Linked DNA regions of Actinoalloteichus hymeniacidonis. The main gene of each other region encodes a partner of the protein of the gene in region 2 in a complex. Links are inferred from orthologs where the notes say so. Each region holds a gene or a part of one and is shown on either strand. Other genes may lie near its edges.

Region 1 (2,929 bases), 3.8 Mb from region 2 along the record:
CCTTGGTCATCGTCGAGACCAATCGGGCGTCGGTGCCGTCGGCGTGGCCTGCCGACACGAGCAGTTCCAGGCCGGTCACGGGGTAGTCGGCGACCCGGCGGATCGAGTCGATGTTCACGTTCTGGGCGGCCAGTCCGCGCGCGACCATGGTGAAGGCCCTGGCGCTGAGCGGGCTGCCGAGCACCACCAGGGCGTGGGTGGAGACCTGTCGGGCGTTGTCGGGCTGCTGATCGCCGATGACGACCTCGACCTGCATTCCGACGCTGGCCATCGCCTGCTCGACCGACTCCTGCAGGCCCTCGGGGTCGTGGGTGGTCTCCACCACGACGCCGAGTACCAGCCTGCCCCGGATGACCACCTGGTCGACGTCGAGCACGTCGACGCCGTGTCTGGTCAACGCCGCGAAGAGCACCGAGGTGACCCCTGGCTTGTCCAGGCCCGTCACGGTCATCAGAACTGCGGTCGATCCTGTCGCTGTCACTGTTTTCCGCTCCTCATGGCCATGGCTTCCTGCACATGACCGAACAAAACGAGCCCCGTGACCGGCTGGAGGCTGGCCACGGGGCTCGTTGTCAGGACTAGCGGGGAACCGCTCGAGACGAAGGGATCACCTGTCGCGAGGGTCGTCCGTCTTCTCCTCGTCGGGCTGTACCGCGTGGGTCAGCCGTTCGGAGGGCGCTGGCGGGCCGTCTAGCTCGCCGCTGGAACCGTGTTTTCCGCCGGTGTGCGCCTCGATGCGCATCCGCTCCACCATATGCGGATAGTGCAGTTCGAAGGCAGGCCGCTCGGAACGAATCCTGGGCAGCTCGGTGAAGTTGTGCCGAGGCGGCGGGCAGCTCGTCGCCCACTCCAGCGAGTTTCCGTAGCCCCACGGGTCGTCGACGGTGACGATCTCGCCGTATCGGTAGCTCTTGAACACGTTCCACAGGAACGGCAGCGTCGACGCGCCGAGCACGAACGCCGCGATCGTGGAGACCATGTTCAGCGTGGTGAACCCGTCTTCCGGTAGGTAGTCGCCGTACCGGCGGATCATGCCCTCGTTGCCCAGCCAGTGCTGCACCAGGAACGTACCGTGGAAGCCGAGGAAGGTCAGCCAGAAGTGCAGCTTGCCCAGCGCCTCGTCCATCATCCGGCCGGTCATCTTCGGGAACCAGAAGTAGATCCCGGCGAAGACCGCGAACACGATCGTGCCGTAGAGGACGTAGTGGAAGTGGGCCACCACGAAGTAGGTGTCGGTGACGTGGAAGTCGATCGGCGGGGACGCCAGCAGCACGCCGGAGAGACCACCGAAGAGGAAGGTGACCAGGAATCCGATGCTGAACAGCATGGGAGTCTCGAAGGTCAGCTGGCCTCGCCACATCGTGCCGATCCAGTTGAAGAACTTCACACCGGTCGGCACCGCGATCAGGAAGGTGGTGATCGCGAAGAACGGCAGCAGCACGGCGCCGGTGGCGTACATGTGGTGCGCCCACACCGTCACCGACAGGGCGGCGATCGCCAGCGTGGCGAAGACCAGACCCTTGTAGCCGAACAGCGGCTTGCGACTGAAGACCGGGAAGATCTCGGAGACGATGCCGAAGAACGGCAGCGCGACGATGTAGACCTCGGGGTGTCCGAAGAACCAGAAGAGGTGCTGCCACAGGATGACCCCGCCGTTGGCCGGGTCGAACACGTGGGCACCGAGATGCCGATCGGCCATCAGCCCCAGCAGGGCAGCGGTCAGGATCGGGAAGGCCATCAGGATCAGCAGGCTGGTGACCAGGATGTTCCAGGTGAAGATCGGCATCCGGAACATCGTCATACCCGGTGCGCGCAGACAGACCACCGTGGTGATCATGTTGACCGCACCGAGGATGGTGCCCAGACCACTGACGACCAGACCGGCGATCCACAGGTCGGCACCGAGGCCGGGCGAGTGGATGGCGCTGGACAGCGGCGTGTAGGCGAACCAACCGAAGTCGGCGGCGCCACCGGGGGTCAGGAACCCGCCGATCACGATCAGACCGCCGAACAGGTACAGCCAGTACGAGAACGCGTTGAGTCGGGGGAACGCCACGTCGGGCGAACCGATCTGCAGCGGCAGGATGAAGTTCGCGAACCCGAAGAGGATCGGGGTGGCGAACAGCAGCAGCATGATCGTGCCGTGCATGGTGAACAGCTGGTTGTACTGCTCCAACGAGAGGAACTGCATACCCGGTACCGCAAGCTCGGCCCGCATCAGCATCGCCATCGCGCCGCCCACCATGAAGAAGGCGAAAGCGGTGACGAGATAGAAGATGCCGATCTGCTTGTGGTCGGTAGTACGCATCGCACTCAGCAGGAAGGAGCCCTTCGGCGCTTTACGCGCCGGATACGGGCGTGTCGCAATCGGCTGGGGAGCGACGGCCGTCACGGTGCCTCCTGCACTGGCCTCTTAGACCTATCTTCACCTGCGTCAGCGGACCGGATGGACCGCACACGCTCGTGTCGGATCGTAAACTGCGGCTTCCGACCGGGCGCACTCGGGCCGTAGCCGGCCTAGTCATCAGCCGAGCATTCCTACCCCATGCGCACCGTCGGTGCGCCATACGCCTACCTCACGACCGGCCGAGGCGGTCGAACGGACGCCGATCATCGGCGCGCCGTCGGTGAGGATCGATGCAGGCGCGCGGCCGGATCGGCGGCCGCCACGCCCAGCCGGTCGCCTGCGATCGGTGGCGCGCACGGCGGCGGACAGGCAAGGTTGAGAACCGGAGACAATGTATTCGGCACCGACCCACATCAGACGACGCACTTCACCACATCCGCGCTAAACATGGTCTGAATGGCCGCGCAATACCGACGAACGGGTGATTTAGACCCACTGTCACAGAGTGTCGGCAGCTCCATCAAGATAGGTATGCTGATCAATCGATTTCGAGCGTGAATCGAGGAGCTCGATGGCCTCCTT
Region 2 (7,220 bases):
AGGCGATCGGGGGCAGCAACAGCACACCCAACCTGCCGAACCAGGTCATCGCGTTCAGCGAGATGTTGAACTGCTCCGCGATGATGTCGTTGGCTCCGGTGATCATCAGGATCATGAAGAACGTCAACGCCATGGCACCGAGGCTGGTCCGCACCGGGACGTCCCTCGGACGCTGCAACAGGTTGTGGTACGCGTCGTCCTTGGTGAACTTCTTCTCGATCCACGGATAGGCACCCGCGATCGTGAAGATCAACCCCATGCCCAGTACCGCTGGGAAGAACGTGGCCGGTACCAGGTAGTTACCCAGATACAGCTCCCAGGACGGCCAGATCCGGGTCATGCCGTCCAGCCAGATCACATACCAGTCGGGCTGCGAGCCCGCGCTGATCTGCGAGGCGTTGTACGGGCCGATGTTCCAGATCGCGTTGATCTGGAAGATGCCGCCCATGATCGCCAGCACACCGGCGACGACGGCGAAGAAGCCACCCGCCTTCAGGGCGAAGACCGGCATGATCCGGACGCCGACGACGTTGTTCTCCTTGCGGCCCACGCCGGGGAACTGGGTGTGCTTCTGGTACCAGACCAGACCGAGGTGCACCGCGATCAGACCCAGGATCAACGCGGGCAGCAACAGGATGTGCAGCGTGTAGAACCTCGGGATGATCTCGGTACCGGGGTACTCCCCGCCGAAGATCGCCCAGTTCGCCCAGGTACCGATCACCGGGATCGACATCGTGATGCCGGAGACGATCCGCAGGCCGGTACCCGAGAGCAGGTCGTCCGGCAGCGAGTAGCCGGTCAGGCCCTCGAAGAAGCCCATGATGAACAGCAGGATGCCGATGACCCAGTTGATCTCACGGGGCTTGCGGAACGCACCGGTGAAGAACACCCGCAGCATGTGGACGACGATCGCCGCCATGAACAGCAGTGCCGCCCAGTGGTGCACCTGGCGGGCGAACAGACCGCCGCGCACCTCGAAGGAGATGTCCAACGCGGACGCGTAGGCCCGGGACATCTCGATGCCCCGCATGTTCTCCAGCGAGCCCTGGTACTCGACGTGCGCCATCGACGGGTCGAAGAACAGCGCCAGGTAGGTGCCGGTGAGCAGCAATACGATGAAGGAGTACAGCGCGATCTCACCGAGCATGAAGGACCAGTGCGTCGGGAAGACCTTGTTGAGCTGCTTGCGGATTCCCCTGGACATGTGGAATCGGTCATCGGTCCAGGTCGCGGCCGCTCCCGCCGCACGCACCCCGAAGCTCTTCGGCTTCGTCGGCGTGGTGATCGAGCTCATGACTTACGCTCCCAGAAGCCAGGGCCCACGGCCTCGATGAAGTCGCTTCGCGCCACCAGGTAGCCCTCTTCGTCGATGTCGATCGGCAGCTGCGGCAACGACCGCGTAGCCGGACCGAAGACAGGCTTGGCGTAGGTGTTCACCACGTCGAACTGCGACTGATGGCACGGGCAGAGCAGGCGCCCCGTCTGCTGCTCGAACAGCGAGGTCGGGCAGCCGAGGTGGGTGCAGATCTTCGAGTAGGCGTAGTAGTCGCCGTAGTTGAAGTCCTCCTGCCCCTTGCGCTTGACCGGCTCCGAACCCGGGCGAAGCCGGATGAGCATCACGGGGTTGTCGGACCGACGCAGCGCGTAGTACAGCGCGTCGTGGTCACCGCGCTCGGACTCGCGGAACGGGAAGACGGTCTCGAAGCCACCGGCCTTGATGTCCTCCGGGCGGACCAGCGAGACCTCGCCGGGGTCGCCGGTGTCCCTGCGCAGGTAGACCTTCTCGTCGCCCTGGTGCATCCAACCGGTGTGCCACAGCGAGTTCGGCGTCTCACCCTCGGCCCATGGGTTCTTGACCAGGCCACCCAGGGCGAAGACGCCGACACCCAGACCGAAGACACCGGCGCCGAAGCCGGCCGAGCGCTTGATCATGGACCGACGAGCGATGCCGCTGCGGTTGCCCGCGTCGGCCAGCAGAGCGGCGGTCGTCTTGTTGTCCACCGCTGCGGAGCCGCCCTCGTGTCGCTGCTGGACGGCCTCCTCCTCGGGGACGAACTTCTTGGCGTAGGCGATGACGCCGATACCGATCGACAGCACCGACAGTCCGAGGCTGGCTCCGATCAGCGGCGTGTACAGCGCGTAGATGAAGTGGTCGTCCGCGAAGGGGCTGCGGTACTCGTTCGGCCAGAACAGGTAGAGGCCGAGGAAGGCCAGGCCCGACAGACCCGCCAGCACGAACCACATCGCCACCTGGCGCTCGGCTCGCTTCTCGGCCCGCGTGCCCTCGACGGGGAACCGGTCCCGGTACTTGACGAGCTCGACGTCGTCCAGCTCGGTACCGAGACGAACGAGTTCGTCCCGGCTCATCTCCGCGAGCTCGGCGTCGCTGGGGACGCCCTTGCCCGGGTCGCTCATTGCTTGGCTCCGATCCAGAGGGAGACGCCGATGAGCGCCGCAATCCCGACCACGAAGACGACGACACCCTCGACGGCGGGACCGAACCCGCCGAGCGCCAGTCCGCCCGGGTTGTTGTTGCCGTCGGTGACGGACTTGACGTAGGCGATGATGTCCTCCTTCTCCGTCGGCGTCAGCTGCCGATCGGAGAACACCGGCATGTTCTGCGGGCCGGTCTGCATCGCGGTGTAGATCTCTTCCTCGCTGACCCCGTCGAGGTTCGGCGCGAACTTGCCGGAGGACAGCGCGCCGCCCCGACCGGTGAAGTTGTGGCAGGACGCGCAGTTGAGCCGGAACAGCTCACCGCCGCGCGCGGGGTTGTCACCCCGCAGGTCGGCGCCGCGTGCCTCGGGAGTCTCCGGCCCGCCGCCGTTGGCCTGGATGTAGGCCCCCAGCGCCTCGATCTCCTCGGAGCTGTACATCGAGGGCTTGCGCAGCGCCTGGGCTTCCTGGCGAACCATCGGCATCCGGCCCGTCGAGACCTGGAAGTGCACGGACGCCTCGCCGACGCCGATCAGGCTCGGTCCTCGGTCCTGGACACCCTCGAGGTTCGAACCATGGCAGCTGATGCAGGCGGTGTTGTAGAGATCCTCGCCCTGCTGAGCCAGTTCGGCCTGTTCTGCGGCCTGCGCAACGTGCGGCTTGGGCATGAAGGCGGTGTAGAGCGCGCCTGCTGCCGCCAGTGCCACACCCAGCGCCAGCACGCCCGAGATCCGCCTGCGGAGCTTGGAGCGGAAGGTGCTCCGCGGCTTTTCAGTGGTGGTCATGTGTGCTGCACAACCCTTGCTGTCGAGTTCCGGCTTCTAGTCGATCGGCGTCAAGGGACCAGGTAGATGACGGCGAAGAGCCCGATCCACACGATGTCGACGAAGTGCCAGTAATAGGACACGACGATCGCCGAGGTCGCCTGGGCGGGCGTGAACTTGCTCATCTTGGTGCGCATGAGCAGGAACACGAACGCGATGAGACCGCCGATGACGTGCAACCCGTGGAACCCGGTCGTCATGTAGAAGACGGTGCCGAATGGCGAGGACGAGATGGTGGTGTCGTGCGCCGTGATCAGCGTGTAGTACTCACCCGCCTGACCGGCGACGAAGATCGTGCCGAGAACCAGGGTGAGGGTGTACCAGCGCCGCAGGCCGAAGACATCGCCTCGTTCCGCAGCGAACACACCGAGCTGGCAGGTCCACGAGGACGCCACGAGGATGATCGTGAAGGGCAGCGCATACCCGAGGTTGAGCTCGGAGGGTTCCGGCGGCCACGTTGGACCGTCGTGCTGCGCCTTCACCGTGAAGAACATCGCGAAGAGTCCAGCGAAGAACATGAGCTCGCTGGACAACCACACGATCGTGCCGACGCTGACCATGTTGGGTCGGTTCAGCGAATGCACCCGCTGGGCGATGGGAGGCGATGCCGTTGTCACGCGACGCATTATTACTTGCGAGAACTCCGGATGTCGTGCCGGGTCCTCCTCCGGCGCGGCGATCAGTGCCAACGCGCGCGCGGGCATGGCGAGAAGAGAGTGGTGAGGACGCTGTCCGATCAGCGAGCACCGTGGTGGCGACGACTGCTTGGCCGAGGTCGTGGAGATCGGGAACCGGAGCTGGATCCGACCGATCCCCGGCTCGTCGTGGTGGTCACGGCCTTCGATCCCGCCGAGGCCGATTCCTCGGCGCTGGCCAGGTCGACGGCGTGGGCGCCCGAGCTGCCCTGCGTACTGCGCCACCATCTGCTGCTGCCCGCCGAGGCCACGGCGGAGGCCGCGCGCATCCTCGCGCAGGAGGACTGGACCCTGCACGCGGTGGCGGATCGGGATCCGGCGCCGACGGATGCCCCGGCGGGGCCGACCGACGCGGAATCCGACGAGCCCGCATCCGATGCAGCCGATCCGGCGGGTTCCGCGAGCGAGGCCATCCCGGATGCGGCCGAGATCACCACCTCGCAGCGGCCGACGCCCGGCGTGACACCCGCCACCACCGGACGACCTCGCGGCTCCGGACGGGCCGAGGCCCCGGACCTGGTCTCCTTCGAGGCGGTGCGGGTCCAACGACTGGATGCGCTGCACTGTGCGCAGGCCCGATCGCGGATGGCGGGCCTCGCCCAGCGGCTGGGCGGTGACGCCCTGGGATGGGATGCCCTTCAGATCGACCAGGGCGGGCGGCTAGCATCTGAAGACTCGAACGACCGACGTCGCCGAAGGGTTCTGCGCAGATGAGCACGAGCATCACGACCATCCTGGTGTTCAGCCACCGCCCTGAGGTCCGTGAGTCGATCATGACCGCGGTCGGACGCAGGCCCGCCGCCGATGTCGGCCGGGTGCGCTACCTCGAGGCCGACGGCATCGCCTCGGTGCTGTCGATCGTCGACGAGGGTCAGGCAGACCTGCTGATCCTGGACGGCGAGGCACAGCCGACCGGTGGGATGGGCATCTCCCGCCAGCTCAAGAACGAGATCGACGACTGCCCACCGATCGTCGTCGCGGTTCGCCGCAAGGACGACCGATGGCTCGCCACCTGGTCGCAGGCCGACGCGGTGCTGGTGCACCCGCTCGACCCGCTGGCCGCCGCAGAGACCGTGGCAGAGGTGCTGCGGTCGATGAGCAGGATTTCCGTCTCGAACGGCTGAAAAGGATTCCCGGCATGCCCGAGCACGCTGGACAGACTCCGTACACCTGGGCTTCGCTGCTGACGCAGCTGGTCACCGGGCAGGATCTCAGCATCGAGGCCGCCACCTGGGCGATGGACCAGGTGATGACCGGGCAGGCGACCGCAGCCCAGATCGCCGGTTTCGCCGTGGGACTGCGGTCCAAGGGCGAGACGCCCGACGAGATCCGTGGCATGGCCGAGGTGATGCTGGCTCGCGCCCATCGGATCGACCTCGACATCGATGCGATCGACATCGTCGGCACCGGTGGCGACCGTGCCAACACCGTGAACATCTCCACGATGACGACCATCGTCGTCGCAGCAGCAGGCGTGCCGGTGATCAAGCACGGCAACCGCGCCTCCTCGTCGAGCTGCGGCACCGCCGACGTGCTGGAGGCGCTCGGCGTCGTCATCGATCTGCCGCCGGAGGGCGTGCGGACCTGCATCGAGGACCTGGGCATCGGGTTCTGCTTCGCGCCGGTCTTCCACCCGGCGTGGCGGGTCACGGCGGGTCCTCGTCGGGAGATCGGCATCCGCACCGCCTACAACCTGCTCGGTCCGTTGACCAATCCCGGCCGCCCGCACGCGGGCCTGATCGGTTGTGCCGACCAGCGGATGGCTCCGGTGCTGGCCGAGGTCTTCGCCGACCGTGGACAGTCGGTGCTGGTGGTTCGCGGCGACGACGGACTCGACGAGCTGACCACCACGACGACCTCCACCGCCTGGGTGGTGCACGACGGGACGGTCCGGCAGGTCGTCATCGACCCCGCAGCGTTGGGACTGGCGCCCGCGACCGCCGAGGATCTGCGGGGCGGCGACGTCAACCAGAACATGGCGGTCGTGCAGGAGCTGGTGGCGGGCAAGCCCGGCCCGGTCCGGGATGCCGTACTGCTCAACGCCGCAGGCGCACTGGCCGCGCACGATGGTTTCCCCGGTGATCTGACCGAGACGCTGCGGGCCGGCCTGGATCGCGCCGCCGAGGTCATCGACTCCGGCGCGGCAGCGGAGCTGCTGGGCCGCTGGGTGACCCGTTCGACGGAGATCCGCGAACAACTCACGTCCTGACGATCGAGGCCTGCGGGCGGGAACCGACTTCCGGTGTTGTCCCAGGCCTCGATGCGTTCCAGCTCGCCAGCGGCGATCCCAGGCCCGGTAACCGCGCTTCGAGTGTTGTCTCGTCAACGGAATCTCGGTCGCTCCGACCCGCGGCTGCGGGCGCCTATCCCGCTCCGGTTCGACAGCCAAGCCGTCCTCGATCGGAACATCTGCCTATAGACGACCATGAGCCCGTCCCCAGTGGGGACGGGCTCATGGTGAGATCGCGTGGTCGAGCTGGTCGATCAGTGTCCGGCGGGAGCGCGGTGGTACTCGAACAGCAGCCCGCCGATCGTGATCAGCAGGACGGCGCCTGCGGCGATCAGCATCCAGATGTGGAACATCGCCAGTGCCAGACCGGCCAGCGCGCAGCTCGCCGCCAGCCCGAAGGGCCAGTAGCTGCCCGGGCTGAAGAAGCCGAGCTCGCCCGCGCCGTCGCTGATCTCGGCCTCCGGGTCGTCCTCGGGACGAGCCTTCATCCGCCGGGACACGAACCGGAAGTAGGTGCCCACCAGTAGGGCGAGCCCACCGGTCAGGGCGAGTGCGACCGTACCGACCGGCTCGCCCGCCCAGAATCCGTAGATGACCGCGACGATGAAGGCGAACAGCGCCGTGCCTTCGAAGATCCACGCCTCGATCTTCATCGAGTCCTCACTCTCAGTGTCTCTACCAGGCCTACGGCAGTCAGTTCTGCTCGCGCGAGTTGGCCTCGCGGGAGGTGCGGTCCGTGTCGAACGGATAGGTGGTGACCGCCTTCGGCGCGCACAGCTCGCCGCAGTCCATCTCGGTCAGTGCCTCGGACGCCGTGTAGAGCTCACCGGTCGTGGAGTTCTCCTGCGCCCGCAGATCCATGTACTGGTCGTACTGGTCACCGGGCAGCGCACGCACCTCGAAGTTCATCATCGAGTGGTAGGTACCGCACAGCTCGGCACACCGACCGACGAAGGCGCCGGGCTCGTCGATGACGTTCTGGAAGATGTTGTCCTGGTTGTTCTTCTCCGGGTGCGGGAAGGTGTCCCGCTTGAA

Evidence for each region.
Region 1: the proteins of ctaE (region 2) and ctaD are in contact, whole or in part, in a solved structure (PDB 7CUB), measured with the Escherichia coli proteins. The link is inferred for Actinoalloteichus hymeniacidonis from one-to-one orthologs.

The regions. Positions count from the first base shown.
Region 1 is NZ_JACHIS010000001.1:4,955,739-4,958,667, forward strand. It holds ctaD (aa3-type cytochrome oxidase subunit I), read right to left. Parts: upstream 2,393-2,929; coding sequence 608-2,392; downstream 1-607. Other genes in the region: serB (phosphoserine phosphatase SerB), read right to left, coding at 1-451; BKA25_RS20810 (SAM-dependent methyltransferase), read left to right, coding at 2,919-2,929. UniProt on the Escherichia coli protein: Cytochrome bo(3) ubiquinol oxidase is the terminal enzyme in the aerobic respiratory chain of E.coli that predominates when cells are grown at high aeration.
Region 2 is NZ_JACHIS010000001.1:1,197,009-1,204,228, reverse strand. The notes cover bases 2,080-4,826. They hold ctaE (aa3-type cytochrome oxidase subunit III), read right to left. Parts: upstream 3,887-4,826; coding sequence 3,272-3,886; downstream 2,080-3,271. Other genes in these bases: BKA25_RS05465 (hypothetical protein), read left to right, coding at 4,666-4,826; qcrC (cytochrome bc1 complex diheme cytochrome c subunit), read right to left, coding at 2,412-3,221; qcrA (cytochrome bc1 complex Rieske iron-sulfur subunit), read right to left, coding at 2,080-2,415. Also shown: qcrB (cytochrome bc1 complex cytochrome b subunit), read right to left, coding at 1-1,294; more of qcrA, read right to left, coding at 1,291-2,079; more of BKA25_RS05465, read left to right, coding at 4,827-5,079; trpD (anthranilate phosphoribosyltransferase), read left to right, coding at 5,094-6,164; BKA25_RS05455 (cytochrome c oxidase subunit 4), read right to left, coding at 6,440-6,838; ctaC (aa3-type cytochrome oxidase subunit II), read right to left, coding at 6,879-7,220. UniProt on the Escherichia coli protein: Cytochrome bo(3) ubiquinol terminal oxidase is the component of the aerobic respiratory chain of E.coli that predominates when cells are grown at high aeration.